2 regions of the Methylophilus sp. VKM B-3414 genome follow, and region 2 is predicted to be linked to the other one. Evidence: riboswitches for the same ligand, from Rfam matches in the RefSeq annotation. Region 2 holds a riboswitch; the other holds the start of a gene.
What was found. A riboswitch is a leader RNA that binds a small molecule or an ion and turns the genes downstream of it on or off. The one in region 2 is predicted to bind cobalamin.

Region 1 (4,253 bases), on a different contig from region 2:
ACCAGGGTCGGTTCGGCGTAGCGGCCACCAAAGAAGTAAAACCCACCGCTGGAAAACAGCTCAGCAAGCACAGATCCCACCAATACCGCCCCTGTCAGCTTGAACAGGCTGCTTAATTGCCAGGTGGTGTTCGACGCAGTCCAACGGCCAGCCAGCCACATGCTGCCATAAGCCGGCAACAAAAAGCCATAAGCAGGGGTCACGCAGAAATTACTCACACCGCCCCAGGTGATGGCTGCCATATCCAGCGCAGCACACAATCCCAGCAAGGCCACAAACACCAGCGTTGAGCGCAGGTAATAACCCGCGATAAAAAACGCTGCATAAGAAGCGCTCGGTAAAAAATCAATCGAAGCAAAATGATGACCACGCGTGATAATGACCATCAAGGCAATGAGAAAGCCAATTGCCAGAGACTGAGTTGAAAGGTTACGTGGCATGCCAACGACTCCAAAATTAAGGTTAATTATAAGACGTGGATTTTAGCCCAATTCGCACGGGCTTGGGCAAAATCCCCCGTTCCCGGTTTACTTCATATCGTAATTCAGGCTGATAAAGACGTTGGTACCCATGGTGTTGTAATCAGGCGCGTTGGGGGAAAACGAGCTCTTGGTGGTTGCCAATACATAATCTTTATTCAAAAGGTTGTTTGCCCGCGCGAGAAGTTTCCAGTGGGAAGCTAACTGATAGCCAAGCGAAGCGTTTAATAAAGTGTAGCCCCCTAATCTGAAATTATTTTCCGCGTCGTTGTAACGAGCTGATGATGCTGAGAGTTCGGTGCTAGCATTCCAATTGCCTGATTTATATAGCAACTGCAAATTGCCATAGCGCTGACTTCTTCTTGGCAGCAGTTTATTTGTATCATCGCTTCTTGGGGACTGAATAGTGAGGTTTCCAGCGAGTTGCCATTCATCGTCCAGCATGGCACCTCCCTCGATGGTTAGTCCTTGAATAACAACTTTACCGGCATTGACGGGGCAGAATCCTGTAAAGGAACATCCTGAGGTTGCAGGCCCAACGTTCTGAATCAGGTCGCGAATGTGATTCTCAAATACAGTCATTTTGGCCTGTATGGCGGTGTTTTGGTACCGCAGGCTCGTTTCAAAGTTATCAGACTTTTCTGGTTTGAGCGTTGGATCACCAAAGCTAGGGAAATACAATTGGTTAAATGTAGGTGCTCTAAACGCAGAACCATATTGAGCAGTGACTTTCCATTCTGGCGAAAATGTATAACCATAACCAAAACCGCCCGTAACGTAGTTGCCATATTGACTGTTATGGTCTTCACGCACTGACATCTGGGTGCTGTGTGCAGCACGGTTTCCCACAAAGCTCACAAGAAAGCCGTCATCATTTCTTGTTCTGCTAATGCTTGGAATGCCATTTGACAAAGTATCTACATCTTGTTCGAGTCTATCGTAGGCAAATGTTAAGGTCCCAACAGCTAGGGAGTAATCGTGTTGCCATGTGATCTGAGTCTGCTTTGAGTCGAATTTACTATTACTGGTAGCGCTATTCAGGCTAAACGAGCGCTCGCGACCGATTCCATATTTTAAGGTACTGTTCCAATGTTCAGTAAGTTGATTTTTGAGCGTTGCGCCATAGGCCTGCTGATTGGTTGTAGAGTAGTTGTTATATGCATTGTCAAAATCATTCCGTCCATCAGATTCCATGAAGTTGACGCCCAGGCTGTGTCCCTCTCTGAACTCTAAGTCGGCATAGGCACTTCCACTCAAGTTACGATAGCCGTCCCGATCGCGATCAATGGCTTGAGGTGGGTGTTTCTTGGCAGATATGCCGCGTGTGTCATAGCTGTTTATTTGCCCCCCAAATTGCAAGGCACGATAGCGGCTGCCAAACCCTGCGCTACCTGTGTAGGTATCATAGCTACCTGCGCCTACGCTACCAAAAAATCTTGTTTGATCGGTTTTCCCCCGCCGAGTAAATATCTGAATAACTCCGCCAATGGCATCTGCGCCATACAGGCTGGAAGCTGGGCCACGAAGAATTTCTATTCTATCTATCAACGCAAGCGGCAGGTTTTCAATCGCAGTCGTACCCAATGTTGCCGAATTAATGCGCAAGCCATCCACTAAAATCACAACCTGTTCCGCATTGGTGCCACGTAAAAATACATTGCTTGCGGTTCCCATGCCTCCATTGGTGGAAATTTGTAAACCCGGTTGCAGTCTGAGCAAGTCAGGAAGTGAACTGCCTTTTAAACGATCAATTTCATCGTGAGTAATGACAGTAACATCTCCAGTAGCTGTTTTAGTCGAAACGGGAACCCTGGCTGCCGTTACAGTAACTTCATCCAAAGACAGTGAAGCAATTTCACTACTACTATTTGAAAAGACTTCTTGCGCTTGAGTAAGCGTAGGAGAAAGGGCGATGAGTCCCAAAATGATTTTTTTATTCATGATTGTTTCCGATAATGCATGCGACCCCGCATGCAAAAAGTAAAAAGGAAACGCAAGGTAGACAGGCTCAACATCAAAGACATTGATGGAGACATTTAATAGCTTGAGAATGTCATTCGTTTTGAAACCGTCACCCCGCGGTATTTCCATGCTTATTTAAGTTATAAGGCCGGTCTCCGGGCTGGCAAGTTTTGGTCTATCGCCTTCCCAAGTTTTTACTCAGTGGCGTATGGATAGACCCGCACTTGCTTACCGTTGCGGGGGCAGCACAGGCATTGCGAACGAGGTTCGCGCACCTGTTTCCCAGTTTCACCCTTGTCTGCAAGAACGCAGACGCAGGCACCTGACAACTGTTCGGCATTCTAGTCTAAAGCACTGACTTTGACCAGTTGCATGGTGTCTTGCGAGGGGCTTCAAATTCTTAATTTACTTTGAAAAAATGCGCTTAGCTATTGACCACACTCGTTTTTTTAAAAGATAATGGGCTGATGGATGCCGATTTGAAAAGTCTTGAAGAGCGTGTGACGAAGCTGATTGCTTTGTGCAGCCAGCTGCGTGACGAAAACGTGGAGTTACGTCAGGAGGTCACGCGTTTGCATCAGGAGTCACAATCTCTAAAGCTGAACATGACGCAAGCCAGTGTACAGCTGGAGCGGTTGTTGTCGGCATTGCCTGAGGAAGGTCGTTAGTCATGGCCAAGCAGCCGATTGATATCGAGATCATGGGTCGCGCGTTTAGCGTGACCTGTACCGACGAAGAGCGCGACAGTTTATTGCAGGCGGTGGGTTACCTTGATGGTAAAATGCGCGAAATTCGTGATGTGGGCAAGATGGTGAGTGTGGAGCGGATTGCGATCATGGCCGCGCTGAACATTACCCATGAGTTGTTGAATACGCGTAGCGGCGGGGTTGATGTGGGCGATGTGAAAAAGCGCATTTCTACCATGCAGCAGCAGATCGATGATGTTTTGTCCGGCCAGCACAAATTATTGTAATCCGCTTCATTTCACAAAATTTTAACCGTCATTAGTATTAAATGACGTATCATAAATGTGGTGTGCTAAGGCGTTGCCTGAGTCCAAAATTCCTTGAACTAGTCTTTGTTATAGGTTTCGGCTCATCAGGTGCGGTGCGATCGCACTAAGTTGGGCGGTCTTTTAAGACGCCCTTGGCGTGCGAACCTAATGTACCTTAGGCTGTTACCACCTGAACTTTTTTGGTTCAGGATTAGCGGCTCAGGTAACCCCTTAGCACATCCCCTCTCGCACCTTTGTCTTGTTATCTCAAGGCGTGGTATTTCAGGTCCGCCAGGCTAATGATTTCCAGGCAGTTTTCGTGGCAAGACTCCAGAATCACTGGCGGCGCGTAACCGGCTTCACTGGCTTCCAGCCATCTTCTCGCACACAGGCACCACCGATCACCAGCCTTGAGCCCGGGAAATGCATAGTCTGGTCTGGGGGTGGACAAGTCATTGCCTTGCGCTTGCGAAAACGCCAGAAACTCATCTGTCATTTCTGCGCAGACGGTATGTTTACCTAAATCTTCCGGGTGGTGACTGCAACAACCATCACGCATAAAGCCTGTGACTGGTTGCATACTGCAAGGGATCAGAAGGGTGCCTAAAACGTTTTTTGTCATGATTTTCAACTGTGCTCTAACTTGGTTTATGATACTGGCATTTAGATGTGTAAAGAAGGTTTTCAGGCATGGCGCGTTACTGGTTAATGAAATCCGAACCCTCGGATGTCTCCATTGATGATTTGGCGGGATTCCCCAATCAAACTGTAGACTGGTATGGGATACGCAATTATCAGGCGCGCAACTTCATGCGTGA
Region 2 (4,253 bases):
AGTAAAGAGGGTAACGGTCTGTTAAGCCGTTATGAAGCGAGTACTGCCAGTCAGGGGGCGCTGGGCGACAAGTCCTTACTCGATACCCCGTTTTCAGTCAGTGTGGTCAAGGCTGAGGACATTTTAGATCGCCAAGCTAGCAATGTTGCCGAGGCCTTCAAGCTGGATGCAGCCGTCACCGCGTCCAGTAATGGCGTGGCCCGGGAGAGTACCATGATTACGGTGAGAGGCTTGGCACTGGATTTATTGAATGGCTACAAGATCGATGGCCTGAATATTTCACCATGGAACACCGATTTACCGATTGAGCATTTTGAGCAGGTTGAGCTGCTGAAAGGCTTGTCCGGTTTTATGTACGGCTTTGCGCAACCGGGCGGCATCCTCAATTACAGACTCAAACGCGCCGGGGATACGCCAGTCACCCGCGTGACGGCGGGCTTAATGACGGATAGCCAGTACAACCTGAATCTGGATGTTGGTCGCCGCTTTGCAGAGGGGCGTGCGGGCATGCGTATTAACTACATCCATGAGGCAGGGGATACCTATCTTGATGCCCCGATCAAGCGCGACTCTGCCTCTGTGGCGCTGGATTTCAAACCCTCTGATCAACTCACGGTTGAGCTGGATAGTCTCTACCAGAAGCGCAAGGTCAATGGATCCATGTTTGCCCTGGTGGTGGATCAAAATGCCGCCAGCCCTAAACCGATTGACGGCGCACGCCGCTTGACGCAGGACTTCACCTATCATGAAACCGAGATGATGACGGCAGGCACGGCGTTGCGCTGGCAGTTTAATGACCAGTGGTATTTAAGCACTGCGGCGCGGGTTTCCAAGCTCAGGCGTACCAATTACGATAGTTATATGACCATCAATGACGATGCGGGAAACTTTAGCGATGCGCAAGTGCAGTGGTATAGCCAACATCACAATCAGTCAGCTAATCTGATGCTGCATGGCCAGTTTGAAACCGGCCAGATCAAGCATGCTCTGGTCACTGGCGCAGACTTGCAGACGGTGCATCGCAGTGGCGCACCGGACAGTTTTGCCTTATTGGGGACGGGTAATCTTTACACTGGCCGCAGTGATGAGACTGATCCTGACGCAAGTATCAACCGGAATCTCAGTACCATTTTCAAAACCCGTAATGTCGGTGTGTTTATGAGTGATACCCTGCAGTGGACGCCGGAATGGAGCACGATTATTGGTCTGAGACATAGCAACTATGAAAAAAATCAGCCCAATGGCCCCACCTACAAAAAAAGCAAAATGACGCCGACTTACGCCTTGCTCTGGAAGCCACAAGCGTCCATCACGGCTTACGCCAGCTATGTTGAAGCGCTCGAAGAAGGCAATACGGCACCCATAGGCACCAATAACGAAAACCAGTCGTTTGGCCCGCTTGAAAGCAAGCAGTATGAAATTGGCCTCAAGCAACAGGGTAGTTTCTGGTCGGCCGAGGCCGCGCTGTTCCGCATGCAGCGTGGTTTGGCGTATACCAATGCAGACAATGTCTATGTGCAACAAAGCAAAGGGTTGGTGTTGAGCGGGCTAGACCTGGCTGGCCGTGTCGAGTTAGGCAGCCAATGGGCGTTGCGTAGCAGCCTGGTGTGGATGCAAAGCGAAAACAAAAGTGATGATGCCAGCGTGAATGGCAAGGATGCCGCCAATGCTCCCAGCTGGAGTGCAGCGCTGTATGCGGACTACCAGGTGATGGATTTGCCTGGCCTGACACTGTCGGCAGGCGCGCGTTACGTCGGTCGGCGTTATCTTGAGGCCTCCAATACCCATGCACTGGACAGATATACCTTGTTCGACCTCGGTGCGCGCTATCACACCAAGCTGAACGCGCATCAACTCACCTTGCGTGCCGGGGTGCAGAACCTGACCAACGAAAAATACTGGCAAGCACATGGCGACTGGAATTTCCTGACGCAAGGCGAGCCGCGTATCTTTAAAGCCAGTGCACAACTCGATTTTTAAGCGAGATAACTTTGCGGGTGGCTGCGATGGCGGCTGCCATCTCGCCAGCGTCAGTAGGCGGGTCTGACGCTGGCTTGTCGCCTCCGGTCGCCTGGCGGTGAGGCAAAAAAGCATTTTTTGAGGCTGGGCAAACATCAGGTCACAGCACAAAATGCTTGCTCTGGGCCTTGCAAAAAAATATATTCAGGCAAAACAATCACTTAGTGTCTCATAACAATATATTGTGTTTTTGTGTGTTGAAAATGCGTATATATTGATTTATAGTCACGTCCATACGGTATACGGGCACTGATCGGTGCCTGTCTTTAAAAGGGAATCTGGTGCGCGATGGCGATGGCCATTGTCAAGCCAGAGCTGCCCCCGCAACTGTAATCAGCGAGTTGTTTGCTGCTTTGCTCGCCACTGAAGCGATTCGGGAAGGCCAAGGCAAACAATCATGACCTGAGAGCCAGGAGACCTGCCGTGATTTTTTCTTGTTAACGTTTGAGGCGGGGTGTCCTCGGCAGATGCAGTGAGTCCTGTACTGATTGCAAGTCTGGTCTTTAAACGGGTGCAGGTTTTTTCTTTGATTGCTCGACAACGGGCAGGCTATTGCCAGAAAAAATGCGCCCCGCAGCCAGTGCCGTGTCCCTTCCGCCGCCAGCACTGGGAGCCACCATGACACAATACGAATCCATGCAAGCCACGAAACGTGATGGCCGCAAGGAACCGATTAACCTCGACAAGATTCATCGCGTCATTGATTGGGCCGCACAAGGCCTCAATAATGTGTCGGTGTCACAAGTTGAATTGCGCTCCCATATCCAGTTTTATGATGGTATCCGCACCGACGATATCCATGAAACCATCATCAAATCTGCTGCCGACCTGATTTCGGAAGAAACGCCGGATTACCAGTACCTGGCCGCGCGCCTGAATATTTTTCACCTGCGCAAAATTGCTTATGGCCAGTTTGAGCCACCGCATTTGTTTGACCATGTGACCAACCTGACCGCGCTGGGCAAATACGATCCGCACCTGCTCAAGGATTACAGCCGCGAAGAGTTTGATACGCTAAATGGCTATCTGGACCACTGGCGCGACATGAATTTCTCTTATGCTGCGGTCAAGCAGCTTGAGGGCAAATACCTGGTACAAAACCGCGTCACCAAAAAGATCTACGAGAGTCCGCAGTTTCTTTACATTCTGGTGGCGATGAGCCTGTTTGCTAACTACAAAGGCCAGGCGCGTCTCGATTACATCAAGCGTTTTTATGATGCGGTGTCTACCTTCAAGATCTCACTGCCGACACCAATTATGTCTGGCGTGCGGACGCCGACACGCCAGTTCAGCTCTTGCGTGCTGATTGAGTGTGACGACAGCCTGGACAGCATCAACGCCACTTCCAGCGCGATTGTGAAATACGTGTCGCAGCGCGCCGGTATCGGCGTCAACGCCGGCCGTATCCGTGCGCTGGGCAGTGAAATTCGTGGCGGTGAAGCACAGCACACCGGCTGCCTGCCGTTCTATAAGCTGTTCCAGTCTGCGGTCAAATCCTGCTCACAGGGTGGGGTACGCGGTGGGGCGGCGACGTTGTTCTACCCCTTGTGGCACCTCGAAGTTGAGTCATTGCTGGTGCTTAAAAACAACCGTGGCGTCGAAGAAAACCGCGTGCGCCACCTCGACTATGGCGTGCAGATCAACCGCCTCATGTATCAGCGCCTGATCAAAGGTGAACAGATCACCTTGTTCTCGCCGCATGATGTGCCCGGCCTGTATGACGCGTTTTTTGCCGACCAGGATACCTTTGAGCGCCTGTACACCCAATACGAAGCCGATGACAGCATCCGCAAGCGCAGCTTGCCTGCCGTAGACTTGTTCTCGCTCATGATGCAAGAGCGCGCCGGTACCGGCCGTATCTACATCCAGAACGTAGACCATTGCAACACGCATAGCCCGTTTGATCCGGCTGTTGCGCCGGTGCGCCAGTCCAACCTGTGTATGGAAATCGCACTGCCGACCAAGCCACTCAATGACATCAACGACACCGAAGGCGAAATTGCGCTGTGTACCCTGTCAGCATTTAACCTGGGCGCGCTGGAATCGCTGGACGAGCTCGAAGGCCTGGCCGAGCTCGTGGTTCGTGCATTAGATGCCTTGCTCGAATACCAGGATTACCCAGTCAAAGCCGCGCTCAACGCCACCAATAAGCGCCGTTCACTGGGCGTGGGTGTGATCAACTATGCCTATTACCTGGCCAAAAACGGCACCAGCTATACCGACGAGGCTGCACT

Region 1: another riboswitch for cobalamin. It lies ahead of Q9292_RS04395 (TonB-dependent receptor domain-containing protein); the one in region 2 lies ahead of nrdA (class 1a ribonucleoside-diphosphate reductase subunit alpha).

What each region holds. Positions count from the first base shown of each region.
Region 1 is NZ_JAVTLI010000003.1:456,954-461,206, forward strand. It holds gene Q9292_RS04390 (hypothetical protein) at 1-440, opposite strand, end outside; gene Q9292_RS04395 (TonB-dependent receptor domain-containing protein) at 528-2,570, opposite strand; cobalamin riboswitch at 2,570-2,782, opposite strand; gene Q9292_RS04400 (hypothetical protein) at 2,873-3,109, shown strand; gene Q9292_RS04405 (cell division protein ZapA) at 3,112-3,414, shown strand; gene Q9292_RS04410 (DUF2237 family protein) at 3,698-4,057, opposite strand; gene Q9292_RS04415 (EVE domain-containing protein) at 4,126-4,253, shown strand, end outside.
Region 2 is NZ_JAVTLI010000001.1:240,942-245,194, forward strand. It holds gene Q9292_RS01145 (TonB-dependent siderophore receptor) at 1-1,980, shown strand, start outside; cobalamin riboswitch at 2,239-2,460, shown strand; gene nrdA (class 1a ribonucleoside-diphosphate reductase subunit alpha) at 2,638-4,253, shown strand, end outside.